Regions from separate parts of the Gottfriedia acidiceleris genome, predicted to be linked through region 1. Evidence: a T-box and tRNA genes for the amino acid it is inferred to sense, from the RefSeq annotation. Region 1 holds a T-box; the other holds one or more tRNA genes.
The links. The T-box of region 1 lies ahead of argS (arginine--tRNA ligase). A T-box ahead of a tRNA ligase gene usually reads a tRNA of that ligase, here a tRNA-Arg.

Region 1 (6,820 bases):
TGCTTCTTTATACCAATAAATAGCTGAATCAAAATTATTTTTCTCAAAAAATGTATAAGCCAATCTACAACATGTTTCTGGATGAGTATTACCATATTTAAGAGCTCTTAATAACCAAGTAGTTTCTAAGTCTGTTAGATTAAGCTCATGATAGCTATTAGCAATATAATGACAAGCAAGGATATTATGTTCTTCAAATGGCTGATTTAATCGCAAAAATTTTAAAAAATACTTTATTGATTGGTCATGTTGATAATCTGAACTTAACTCTTTTGCATAATAAAAAAAATCCATTGTTGAAAGATTTAGGTTGTTACTTAACATTTCTTCATATATTCGAATATTTTCTTTTGTATTTTGTGTGAGAGGAAGATCTGTTATAACAAGATTAGTAGAAAATGATTTAGAGGTTTGTTCATTTTTCATATTCAGTGAATGACTATTTGAACTTAATTTTTTAAATAATCGTCTGATTTTTTGTTTACTTTTTACATTCCAACCGATTTGATAATCGAAAGCTACATTATAAACTTCGTTGTTTATTGACTGTTTTAGCTTAGAAAATTTTAAACTGTCATTTTCTAGTAAAACTTCACTGTGGTTTAGTAAAAGTATAAAGTCTTTTGTTGCCAATGATTTTGAAAAATTTAATGCAGCTATTTCATCGACACCATCAAAAACATGGATTTGCTCTGTAAACTGTCTTGCTAGCTCAATCGTTCGATCGTGGGAATTCATATCAACGATGATAATTTCATCAACTAGGCTACTCACTGAACTAAGACATCGTTCAATTGTGGCTTCATTATTTTGTACAACCATGCATAAACTGACTGTGATCAAGCTATCACCCTTTTCTATAATTTTGATTTAGTATTAAATGATTGATGATATCTTAATGTTGATTTACTTAATTAGTAGTTTCAAAATCATCTTTTGTGCCTACTAAACAGATAGGATCCAGGAAATACATCGTTAGAAGGTAGTAAGGGTAGTTATTGTTCTTTAAAATAAGAGCGGAAATACTCTTGGTTGTGTAGAACAGATGGATTATTGGGAACATAACTTGCAGCTATCTCATTATATTTTCTAGCAGTTAGTTGATCACCTAATCGACTATAGCAAAGACATAACTGTAGATTAGGTAACCAAGTGTAACAAGCTTGATTTATAAAAGGACTACTTTTAGGAACATCAACAAGAGTAGCGAGTTTATACCACGAAATTGCACGTGTGTAATCACCTTGTTGAAGATAAACAAATCCTAATCGACAGCAGTTTTCTCCACGTGGTCCATCATAATAAAATGATCTTAGGCAACTACTAATTGCTTTTTCCCATTCGTTTATATTTAAATAGCAGTCTGCCATTTTTCCGCAAGCTTGAATATTATCCTCGTACCAGCCTTTTCCTTCATCAAGAAACAATTCATACCATTCAATTGCCTTTTCAAATAGCTGATGATCTACGCATTCATTTGCATAATAGTATTTGTCACGTGGACTTAATTCGTTTCCTGAAGAAATCGCATTTTCATAAATTTTTAAATTGCGATCAGAATACTCTTTGTCTTTTTGATGAATAATTGCGGCATCCGATTGAATAATTTCGCCATAAACCTCTAAATATTCATGAACGAAACCAATCCATTTAAAGTTTCTTTCTCGCTTAACGATTCGATTCCGTACAGAACTAAAGCTCGGATTACCATTTTCATCGAAAGCTAGATGATATTTCATTCCGACAGCGTCGACGTTTTTAGTTAATGTCTTTTTTAATTTAAGTAATTTTTTCGCATTTTCATCAGTGATAATATCATCAGCATCTAGCCACATAATATAATCCTTCGTTGCCTTAGAAAAGGAAAAATTTCTTGCCGCTGAAAAATCATTGATCCAAGTAAAATCATATATTGAATTTGTAAACTTTTTAGCTATTTCCTTTGTTTTGTCTGTTGAACCAGTATCAATAATGACAATTTCGTCTACTATATTAGATACAGATGATAAACATCTGGAAAGTACAGCTTCTTCATTTTTTACAATCATACAAAGGCTTAAAGTTATTGGTTTTTTTTTCATGAATTCCACCTCAATTTCTATGTTATTAAGGTTGTCAACAAATGGTGCAATTCATAAAGTTCAAAAAAAGATTAATGTTGAATTTCTACAGTAGATATGATTAAATGGAAAAAATGAATATTGAAAATTTTTAGATGAAGAGAGTAATCTTATTTTGATTCTAGTAGAGAGTTGGGGATGGTGGAAGCCTAACAGAACGAATAAGATGAAGCGCACTTCGGAGAAGCAGTCTGAATTAATAGTAGGACTTTGCCGGGGAAGACCTCGTTAACAAATTTTAAAGTTGGTTCAATATATTTGAACAATTAGAGTGGTACCGCGGATTAGTTAAACCCGTCTCTTATGATAGAGACGGGTTTTTTATATTTTGGAGAGGATTGATCATAATGAATTATGTAAACATGTATAGCGAACAAATTGAAAAAGCTTTAAATGGATCACTAACTTTAACTGAAATTAACTCACTTATCGAAAAACCGAATTATGCAGATCAAGGTGATTTAGCATTTCCTTGTTTCCAATTAGCAAAAGCATTAAAAAAATCGCCAATCATGATTGCAATGGAAATTGCACCACAGATTAATCATGATTTAATTGAAAAAGTAGAAGCGAACGGCCCGTACGTAAACTGCTTTTTGAATAAAAAGCTAGTAAGTAAGCAAGTAATTGAATTAGTTCTTGGTCAAGGGAAGGAATATGGAAATCAAGTAATTGGTGAAGACAAAACAGTTGCGATTGATTGTTCCTCTCCAAATATTGCAAAGCCATTTTCGATGGGGCACTTGCGTTCTACAATGATTGGAAATTCAATTGCTAAAATAGCTGAAAAAAATGGGTATAAAGCAATAAAAATTAATCACCTGGGAGACTGGGGAACTCAGTTTGGTAAATTAATTGTTGCTTATAAACTTTGGGGTAATCAAGACGCAGTAAAAGAAAATCCAATCAAAGAACTTTTAAAATTATATGTTAAATTTCATGAAGAAGTTGAAAAAGAGCCTCAACTAGAGGAAGAAGCTAGAAGCTGGTTTAAGCAATTAGAGGAAAAAAATGAAGAAGCCCTGCACTTATGGAAGTGGTTCCGTGACGAGTCTCTTAAAGAATTCATGTTAGTTTATGATTTATTAGGTGTTAATTTTGATAGTTTTAATGGAGAAGCGTTTTACAATGATAAAATGGAACGAATTATTGAACTTCTTGAGCAAAAAAATCTTTTAGTAGAATCTGAAGGTGCTGATGTAGTTGAATTAACTGAAAAGGAATTACCACCATGCTTAATTAGAAAATCTGATGGAGCTACACTGTATGCAACAAGAGATTTAGCAGCTGCACTTTATCGTAAAGAAACTTATGATTTTGATAAAGCAGTGTATGTTGTAGGTGGAGAACAAGCATTGCATTTTGAGCAAGTATTTACAGTTTTGAAGAAAATGGGTTACGAATGGGCGAATGAAATGGTACATGTTCCATTCGGCTTAATCTTACAAAATGGTAAAAAAATGTCTACGCGAAAAGGGAAAATTGTTCTTTTAGAAGAGGTAATTGAGGAAGCGATTAGTTTAGCTAGTCAAAATATTGCAGAAAAAAATCCAACATTAAAAAATAAAGAAGAAGTTGCTAATATGGTTGGAGTCGGTGCGATCATTTTCCAAGATTTAAAAAATGACCGTATGAATAACATCGAATTTTCACTTGAGCAGATGCTTAAATTTGAAGGTGAAACCGGACCATATGTACAATACTCAATTGCGAGAACAAATTCAATTTTAGATAAAGCTACATCATCGGATTTAAATAATCAAGATGGACTGGATGATTCATATAGTTGGGACATCATAAAACATATACTCGAGTTCCCTAACAAAGTAGCGCGTAGTTTTGAACAATTTGAACCATCTGTCATTGCTAAATATACAATAGACTTGGCACAAAGCTTCAATAAATATTATGGAAATACTCATATTCTAACAAATGATGATCAATTAGAGAGTAGATTAGCATTAATTAAAGTTGTTTCCATTGTTTTAGAAGAAGGACTAAGATTATTGGGAATTCGTGCACCAAAAGAAATGTAAAATAACAGGTATTGAAGAAATTTTTATCTTCAATACCTGTTTTCTTTTTTGATTTGATCGTAGAACGCAGGAAGACAGTCTTTCTAATTTTTATTACATATAAATAGTTATGTAAGGGTTTTGATTAACAATGTATCCAAATGAAAAAGGTTTAACGTAGTCTAAGAAAACAATTAAAATTTAAAAGTTTTATTGAAAATGATTATCATTTACATTTATAATGAATTTAAAATATTTAGAGAATAAGGGGAATGTTCAATGTCGATATTAAATTTTATTAAAGCTAGAAGAACGATTAGAGATACAAAAAAGGATCCAATTAATATGAAAGATTTAATGGAGCTACTTGAAGCAGCATCTTATGCTCCTTTCCACAGTAAAGAAGAGCCTTGGCACTTCATTATGGTTTCAGAAGAAAAAGAAAAAGAATATTATGCTTCAAAAATTGTAGATAGCTACGAAAGAATGGAATTAACTGAAACATATACAGTTGAGAAAATTAAAAAATCAACGGAATTCTTTAAAACATATATCATCGACACACCAATGCATTTAATTATAACGACAGACCACTCTGAACATGAAAAGAAAAATTTAGAAGCGATTGGCGCAACCTGTGCATTTGTTCAAAATTTACAATTAGCAGCTTGGGAAAAAAATATTGGAATGGTATGGCGAACAAATCCTTATATTTTTGATAAACAATTTTACAAAGAGATGGGTATTCCTGAAACGCGAAAAATTTTAGGAGCTCTTCATATCGGTTATATTAATTCAATGCCAAAAGGAACAAAGAAGAGAAAACATCCAAGTGAATGGACTTCGAAGTTAAGTCAAAATATTACACTTTCTTAAACAAATAATATGACATTTAGAGTGATGTATAAAATAGATGCATTACTCTTTTTTTAATTACCTAATATTTACCAAAAATTAAGTAGCTTAATTCGACACATTTTTTAAAATTTTTTAATTATAATCCATTTTGAAAGGCATTATTTTAGGGAGGAATTAATAATGAAAAAATTATTAACTACAATTTCTGCTTTAACTTTAACAAGTACTATGTTTTCAACCGCTGCTATGGCACAGAGTGAAAATGCAAAGAAATCACTTGTAGCTTTAGGAGATTCGATTACGTTTGGTTACAATTTAGGTGTAAATAATGATCATCCTTCTAAGGTTGCTTTTCCATATATTATTGGACAAGATGCTAATCTAAGAGTTCGTGACTTAGGTGTCCCAGGCTGGAGAACTGATCAATTATTGTTCTCAATCAAGAATGAAGATACATATCGAGATGCAGTTAGACATGCTGATTATATAACATTAGATATTGGAAACAACGACCTTCTTCAAGCTCTCAAAGCGAGTAATGGAGATTCTACTAAACTACAGCAATCAGTTGGTGCGATGCTACCAGTGCTGTTAAAAAATTTATCCGATACTATTTTGGAAATTAGATCTCTTACTGATGCACCGATTGTAGTATATAACATATATAATCCATTCCAAACTACAGATTCTATGTATGGACAAGGCAATTTCCTATTGAGTAACATTATTAACAAAAATATTAACAATTCAGTGAATGCTCTCAAAGCAAATGGGGTCTCTAATATAGTAATAGCAGACGCTTTTTCAACTTTCTATAATCGTCAAAGTACATATGTTAGACAGAATGATATTCATCCCACAATAGAAGGGCAAAAAAAGTTAGCTGAAATTGGTGAAGCAGCATTAAATTTAAATTGATATTGTAAAAAAGAGAGTGTCAAAAAGGATTTCTTTTGACACTCTCTTTTAAATATCATTTTAAAACACCTTAGTAGTCCAGTTTTCGCCATTCCATACATCTGTAACTAACCCTTCGTAGAATTCAGGTTCGTGACAGATAATTAAAAGACTTCCTTTGTACTCTTTTAGTGCGCGTTTTAGTTCTTCTTTAGCATCTACATCTAAATGGTTTGTAGGCTCATCGAGAACAAGTAAGTTTGTTTCTTGATTAATTAACTTACATAAACGAACTTTCGCCTTTTCTCCACCACTTAAAACTGCAACTTTACTCTCAATATGCTTAGTCGTTAAACCACATTTTGCAAGTGCAGAACGAACTTCATATTGTGTAAACGATGGGAATTCATCCCAAACTTCATCGATACATGTTTTATTATTGTCACTTTTTACTTCTTGTTCGAAGTAACCAATTTGAAGGAATTCACCGCGCTCAACTTCACCAGAAATTGGTTTAATATCACCAAGTAAACTACGCATTAACGTCGTTTTACCGATACCGTTCGCACCAACCAAAGCAATTTTCTGTCCACGTTCCATACGTAGATTTAAAGGTTTTGATAGAGGCTCATCGTAACCAATCACTAAATCTTTTGCTTCAAATATTAATTTACCTGAAGTACGCGCTGGTTTGAAGTTAAATTCTGGTTTTGGCTTTTCACGTGCAAGCTCGATTACATCCATTTTATCAAGTTTCTTTTGGCGAGACATAGCCATATTACGAGTAGAAACACGAGCTTTATTACGAGCAACGAAATCTTTTAGTTCAGAGATTTCTTGTTGTTGACGTTTATATGCTGATTCTAATTGTGATTTTTTCATTTCATAAATTCCTTTGAAATTATCATAATCTCCAACATAACGATTTAA
Region 2 (6,820 bases), 270 kb from region 1:
AAGCTCTAAATTAAAACGATCCTGTACATCTAAAATCAAACAAAGAACCTTCTAAGATAATGGAGAAAAGCGGATTCAGTAATTATCTCTATCTGAAAGTCATTATAAAAGACAAATAAAAAGCTCAGTTACCTGTGTTATCACAAATAACTGAGCTTTAGATATGACCCGTACGGGACTCGAACCCGTGTTACCGCCGTGAAAGGGCGGTGTCTTAACCGCTTGACCAACGGGCCAAAAAAAAATATGGCAGAGAAGAAGGGATTCGAACCCTCGCACCGGTTACCCGATCTACACCCTTAGCAGGGGCGCCCCTTGAGCCACTTGGGTACTTCTCTATCATATGGCTCCGCAGGTAGGGTTCGAACCTACGACCACTCGGTTAACAGCCGAGTGCTCTACCACTGAGCTACTGCGGAAAAATTAATTTTAAATTTAATGGTGGGCCTAAATGGACTCGAACCATCGACCTCACGCTTATCAGGCGTGCGCTCTAACCAGCTGAGCTATAGGCCCATTAAATTTTATAAAAAAGCGGGTGATGGGAATCGAACCCACGACCGAAGCTTGGAAGGCTTCTATTTTACCATTAAACTACACCCGCACAATATGGGGCGACCGATGGGAATCGAACCCACGAGTGTCGGAACCACAATCCGATGCGTTAACCACTTCGCCACGACCGCCATAAAGAGTGCCGACTAGAGGACTTGAACCCCCAACCTACTGATTACAAGTCAGTTGCTCTACCAATTGAGCTAAGTCGGCATTTTATTAATTAATTCACTTTGTTTTATTACTTATATAATTTATTTCACTCAAACTTTTAAGATGGTGGCTCGGGACGGAATCGAACCGCCGACACGAGGATTTTCAGTCCTCTGCTCTACCGACTGAGCTACCGAGCCATCTTAAATGGCGGTCCCGACCGGGATCGAACCGGCGATCTCCTGCGTGACAGGCAGGCATGTTAACCGCTACACCACGGGACCATTTGGTTGCGGGGACAGGATTTGAACCTGCGACCTTCGGGTTATGAGCCCGACGAGCTACCAGACTGCTCCACCCCGCGATAATATGGATGCTATTTAATATAGTTCCATGAAAGTATTTAGTTAAGACCATCCCAATCTCAGGATGATTATGCAAGCAGTAGCTCGATTGGTATGCTGAAGTAATTTCTTCGAAGCATATTCGTTCTTGCTCCACCCCGCGATAATTATGAATACTAACTAAGTTAGATCCATTAATATGAAATTTAATAAAAATGGAGGAGTAAGAGGGATTCGAACCCCCGCGGGCTGTTACACCCCTGTCGGTTTTCAAGACCGATCCCTTCAGCCAGACTTGGGTATTACTCCATTATAAGTGGTGGACCTTGTAGGACTCGAACCTACGACCGGACGGTTATGAGCCGTCTGCTCTAACCAGCTGAGCTAAAGGTCCTTAAATAAGTAGCGGCGGAGGGAGTCGAACCCACGACCTCACGGGTATGAACCGTACGCTCTAGCCAGCTGAGCTACACCGCCATAATAAGTTTCTTTAAGTTGTTTAAGTGGAGCCTAGCGGGATCGAACCGCTGACCTCCTGCGTGCAAGGCAGGCGCTCTCCCAGCTGAGCTAAGGCCCCATGTTTTAAATGGTCGGGAAGACAGGATTTGAACCTGCGACCCCCTGGTCCCAAACCAGGTGCTCTACCAAGCTGAGCCACTTCCCGTTTAGAATAACAGGTGAAATAATATGGCGCGCCCGAAAGGACTCGAACCCATAACCTTTTGATCCGTAGTCAAACGCTCTATCCAATTGAGCTACGGGCGCATATTATAAATGGTACCGAGGGCCGGACTCGAACCGGCACGGGGTCAACCCCCGCAGGATTTTAAGTCCTGTGTGTCTGCCATTCCACCACCCCGGCAGCATATTTGGAGCGGAAGACGGGGCTCGAACCCGCGACCCCAACCTTGGCAAGGTTGTATTCTACCACTGAACTACTTCCGCGTATACTGCTTAAAACTTATTAATTTAAATGGTGCGGGTGAAGGGACTCGAACCCCCACACCGAAGTACTAGATCCTAAGTCTAGCGCGTCTGCCAATTCCGCCACACCCGCAATATTTTCTTTTTTTAGAAAATGGTGAGCCATGAAGGATTCGAACCTTCGACCCTCTGATTAAAAGTCAGATGCTCTACCTACTGAGCTAATGGCTCATAAAGAGTGCCGACTAGAGGACTTGAACCCCCAACCTACTGATTACAAGTCAGTTGCTCTACCAATTGAGCTAAGTCGGCATATGGTGGAGGATGACGGGCTCGAACCGCCGACCCCCTGCTTGTAAGGCAGGTGCTCTCCCAGCTGAGCTAATCCTCCATCAAACCAAGCGACGTTCTACTCTCACAGGGGGAAACCCCCAACTACCATCGACGCTGAAGAGCTTAACTGCCGTGTTCGGTATGGGAACGGGTGTGACCTCTTCGCTATCATCACTTGATTCATTTTCTTTAAGACATTAATTATTATATCAAATTTCATTTAAAAGTCAATAACTTTTTGAAGTTTTTTACAATAATTTTTGTACCTTCAAAACTAGATAATGTCATCATCAAACTTGTTAGTTAAGTCCTCGACCGATTAGTATCAGTCAGCTCCACGTGTCACCACGCTTCCACCTCTGACCTATCAACCTGATCGTCTCTCAGGGGTCTTACTAGCTTAACGCTATGGGAAATCTCATCTTGAGGGGGGCTTCATGCTTAGATGCTTTCAGCACTTATCCCTTCCACACATAGCTACCCAGCCATGCTCTTGGCAGAACAACTGGTACACCAGCGGTGTGTCCATCCCGGTCCTCTCGTACTAAGGACAGCTCCTCTCAAATTTCCTGCGCCCACGACGGATAGGGACCGAACTGTCTCACGACGTTCTGAACCCAGCTCGCGTACCGCTTTAATGGGCGAACAGCCCAACCCTTGGGACCGACTACAGCCCCAGGATGCGATGAGCCGACATCGAGGTGCCAAACCTCCCCGTCGATGTGGACTCTTGGGGGAGATAAGCCTGTTATCCCCGGGGTAGCTTTTATCCGTTGAGCGATGGCCCTTCCATGCGGAACCACCGGATCACTAAGCCCGACTTTCGTCCCTGCTCGACTTGTAGGTCTCGCAGTCAAGCTCCCTTATGCCTTTACACTCTTCGAATGATTTCCAACCATTCTGAGGGAACCTTTGGGCGCCTCCGTTACTCTTTAGGAGGCGACCGCCCCAGTCAAACTGCCCACCTGACACTGTCTCCGAGCCGGATCACGGCTCTAGGTTAGAATTTCAATACAGCCAGGGTAGTATCCCACCGACGCCTCCACCGAAGCTAGCGCTCCGGCTTCTCAGGCTCCTACCTATCCTGTACAAGCTGTACCAAAATTCAATATCAAGCTGCAGTAAAGCTCCACGGGGTCTTTCCGTCCTGTCGCGGGTAACCTGCATCTTCACAGGTACTATAATTTCACCGAGTCTATGGTTGAGACAGTGCCCAAATCGTTACGCCTTTCGTGCGGGTCGGAACTTACCCGACAAGGAATTTCGCTACCTTAGGACCGTTATAGTTACGGCCGCCGTTTACTGGGGCTTCAATTCAGAGCTTCTCCCGTAAGGGATAACCCCTCCTCTTAACCTTCCAGCACCGGGCAGGCGTCAGCCCCTATACTTCGCCTTGCGGCTTCGCAGAGACCTGTGTTTTTGCTAAACAGTCGCTTGGGCCTTTTCACTGCGGCTCTCCCGGGCATACACCCAAAAGAGCACCCCTTCTCCCGAAGTTACGGGGTCATTTTGCCGAGTTCCTTAACCATAGTTCTCTCGCTCACCTTAGGATTCTCTCCTCGCCTACCTGTGTCGGTTTGCGGTACAGGCACCTATTTCCTCGCTAGAAGCTTTTCTTGGCAGCGTAGAATCAGGAACTTCGGTACTATATTTCCCTCGCCATCACAACTCAGCCTTATGATGTGCGGATTTGCCTACACATCAGCCTAATTGCTTGGACGCGCATATCCAGCAGCGCGCTTACCCTATCTTTCTGCGTCCCTCCATTGCTCAAACGGAAATGAGGTGGTACAGGAATATCAACCTGTTGTCCATCGCCTACGCCTTTCGGCCTCGGCTTAGGTCCTGACTAACCCTGGGAGGACGAGCCTTCCCCAGGAAACCTTAGGCATACGGTGGACGGGATTCTCACCCGTCTTTCGCTACTCATACCGGCATTCTCACTTCTAAGCGCTCCACCAGTCCTTACGATCTAGCTTCAACGCCCTTAGAACGCTCCCCTACCACTGATACCATACGGTATCAATCCGCAGCTTCGGTGATACGTTTAGCCCCGTTACATTTTCGGCGCAGAGTCACTCGACCAGTGAGCTATTACGCACTCTTTAAATGGTGGCTGCTTCTAAGCCAACATCCTGGTTGTCTAAGCAACTCCACATCCTTTTCCACTTAACGTATACTTTGGGACCTTAGCTGGCGGTCTGGGCTGTTTCCCTCTTGACCACGGATCTTATCACTCGTAGTCTGACTCCTATGGATAAGTCATTGGCATTCGGAGTTTGACTGAATTCGGTAACCCGTTGGGGGCCCCTAGTCCAATCAGTGCTCTACCTCCAAGACTCTAACACATAAGGCTAGCCCTAAAGCTATTTCGGGGAGAACCAGCTATCTCCGAGTTCGATTGGAATTTCTCCGCTACCCACACCTCATCCCCGCACTTTTCAACGTGCGTGGGTTCGGACCTCCATTCAGTGTTACCTGAACTTCATCCTGGACATGGGTAGATCACTCGGTTTCGGGTCTACGACCACGTACTATATCGCCCTATTCAGACTCGCTTTCGCTGCGGCTCCGTCTCTTCAACTTAACCTTGCACGGGATCGTAACTCGCCGGTTCATTCTACAAAAGGCACGCCATCACTCGTTAACGAGCTCTGACTATTTGTAAGCACACGGTTTCAGGTTCTCTTTCACTCCCCTTCCGGGGTGCTTTTCACCTTTCCCTCACGGTACTGGTTCACTATCGGTCACTAGGTAGTATTTAGCCTTGGGAGATGGTCCTCCCAGATTCCGACGGAATTTCACGTGTTCCGCCGTACTCAGGATCCACTCAAGAGGGAACGAGGTTTCAACTACAGGGTTTTTACCTTCTTTGACGGACCTTTCCAGGTCGCTTCATTTACCCCGTTCCTTTGTAACTCCGTATAGAGTGTCCTACAACCCCAAGAGGCAAGCCTCTTGGTTTGGGCTATCTTCCGTTTCGCTCGCCGCTACTCAGGAAATCGCTATTGCTTTCTATTCCTCCAGGTACTTAGATGTTTCAGTTCCCTGGGTCTGTCCTCAGTACCCTATGTATTCAGGTAAAGATACTACTCCATTACGAGTAGTGGGTTTCCCCATTCGGAAATCTCCGGATCAAAGCTTACTTACAGCTCCCCGAAGCATATCGGTGTTAGTCCCGTCCTTCATCGACTCCTAGTGCCAAGGCATCCACCGTGCGCCCTTTCTAACTTAACTAATTTTAAAACTAATTGAATTAAACTTACGCAGTTTAATGAATGACATTATCTAGTTTTCAAGGTACAAAGTTGAGAGTGAACTCTCAAAACTAAACAAAACAATGAAGAAACATTTCATACATGAACCATCGGTTCATGATGTCTCCATAGAAAGGAGGTGATCCAGCCGCACCTTCCGATACGGCTACCTTGTTACGACTTCACCCCAATCATCTGTCCCACCTTAGGCGGCTGGCCCCTAAAAGGTTACCCCACCGACTTCGGGTGTTACAAACTCTCGTGGTGTGACGGGCGGTGTGTACAAGGCCCGGGAACGTATTCACCGCGGCATGCTGATCCGCGATTACTAGTGATTCCGGCTTCATGTAGGCGAGTTGCAGCCTACAATCCGAACTGAGAATAGTTTTATGGGATTAGCTCCACCTCGCGGTCTTGCAACCCTTTGTACTATCCATTGTAGCACGTGTGTAGCCCAGGTCATAAGGGGCATGATGATTTGACGTCATCCCCACCTTCCTCCGGTTTGTCACCGGCAGTCACCTTAGAGTGCCCAACTAAATGCTGGCAACTAAGATCAAGGGTTGCGCTCGTTGCGGGACTTAACCCAACATCTCACGACACGAGCTGACGACAACCATGCACCACCTGTCACTCTGTCCCCGAAGGGAAAGCCCTATCTCTAGGGTTGTCAGAGGATGTCAAGACCTGGTAAGGTTCTTCGCGTTGCTTCGAATTAAACCACATGCTCCACCACTTGTGCGGGCCCCCGTCAATTCCTTTGAGTTTCAGTCTTGCGACCGTACTCCCCAGGCGGAGTGCTTAATGCGTTAACTTCAGCACTAAAGGGCGGAAACCCTCTAACACTTAGCACTCATCGTTTACAGCGTGGACTACCAGGGTATCTAATCCTGTTTGCTCCCCACGCTTTCGCGCCTCAGCGTCAGTTACAGACCAGAAAGTCGCCTTCGCCACTGGTGTTCCTCCAAATCTCTACGCATTTCACCGCTACACTTGGAATTCCACTTTCCTCTTCTGCACTCAAGTTTCCCAGTTTCCAATGACCCTCCCCGGTTGAGCCGGGGGCTTTCACATCAGACTTAAGAAACCGCCTGCGCGCGCTTTACGCCCAATAATTCCGGACAACGCTTGCCACCTACGTATTACCGCGGCTGCTGGCACGTAGTTAGCCGTGGCTTTCTGGTTAGGTACCGTCAAGGTGCCAGCTTATTCAACTAGCACTTATTCTTCCCTAACAACAGAGCTTTACGACCC

Region 2: it encodes a tRNA-Arg, which carries the amino acid that the T-box ahead of argS (arginine--tRNA ligase) is inferred to sense. The anticodon was not compared.

What each region holds. Positions count from the first base shown of each region.
Region 1 covers NZ_CP096034.1:1,005,099-1,011,918, forward strand. Annotated here, with positions in the region: gene MY490_RS04730 (tetratricopeptide repeat-containing glycosyltransferase) at 1-843, opposite strand, end outside; gene MY490_RS04735 (tetratricopeptide repeat-containing glycosyltransferase family 2 protein) at 996-2,081, opposite strand; T-box leader at 2,204-2,425, shown strand; gene argS (arginine--tRNA ligase) at 2,468-4,156, shown strand; gene MY490_RS04745 (nitroreductase family protein) at 4,415-5,011, shown strand; gene MY490_RS04750 (GDSL-type esterase/lipase family protein) at 5,174-5,911, shown strand; gene MY490_RS04755 (ABC-F family ATP-binding cassette domain-containing protein) at 5,972-6,820, opposite strand, start outside.
Region 2 covers NZ_CP096034.1:730,316-737,135, reverse strand. Annotated here, with positions in the region: tRNA gene MY490_RS03490 (tRNA-Glu) at 165-236, opposite strand; tRNA gene MY490_RS03485 (tRNA-Ser) at 248-338, opposite strand; tRNA gene MY490_RS03480 (tRNA-Asn) at 345-419, opposite strand; tRNA gene MY490_RS03475 (tRNA-Ile) at 440-516, opposite strand; tRNA gene MY490_RS03470 (tRNA-Gly) at 534-604, opposite strand; tRNA gene MY490_RS03465 (tRNA-His) at 611-686, opposite strand; tRNA gene MY490_RS03460 (tRNA-Thr) at 696-768, opposite strand; tRNA gene MY490_RS03455 (tRNA-Phe) at 833-908, opposite strand; tRNA gene MY490_RS03450 (tRNA-Asp) at 917-992, opposite strand; tRNA gene MY490_RS03445 (tRNA-Met) at 996-1,072, opposite strand; tRNA gene MY490_RS03440 (tRNA-Ser) at 1,269-1,361, opposite strand; tRNA gene MY490_RS03435 (tRNA-Ile) at 1,370-1,446, opposite strand; tRNA gene MY490_RS03430 (tRNA-Met) at 1,456-1,529, opposite strand; tRNA gene MY490_RS03425 (tRNA-Ala) at 1,557-1,629, opposite strand; tRNA gene MY490_RS03420 (tRNA-Pro) at 1,640-1,716, opposite strand; tRNA gene MY490_RS03415 (tRNA-Arg) at 1,741-1,817, opposite strand; tRNA gene MY490_RS03410 (tRNA-Leu) at 1,828-1,914, opposite strand; tRNA gene MY490_RS03405 (tRNA-Gly) at 1,923-1,997, opposite strand; tRNA gene MY490_RS03400 (tRNA-Leu) at 2,027-2,109, opposite strand; tRNA gene MY490_RS03395 (tRNA-Lys) at 2,132-2,207, opposite strand; tRNA gene MY490_RS03390 (tRNA-Thr) at 2,216-2,288, opposite strand; tRNA gene MY490_RS03385 (tRNA-Val) at 2,292-2,367, opposite strand; rRNA gene rrf (5S ribosomal RNA) at 2,373-2,488, opposite strand; rRNA gene MY490_RS03375 (23S ribosomal RNA) at 2,609-5,546, opposite strand; rRNA gene MY490_RS03370 (16S ribosomal RNA) at 5,699-6,820, opposite strand, start outside.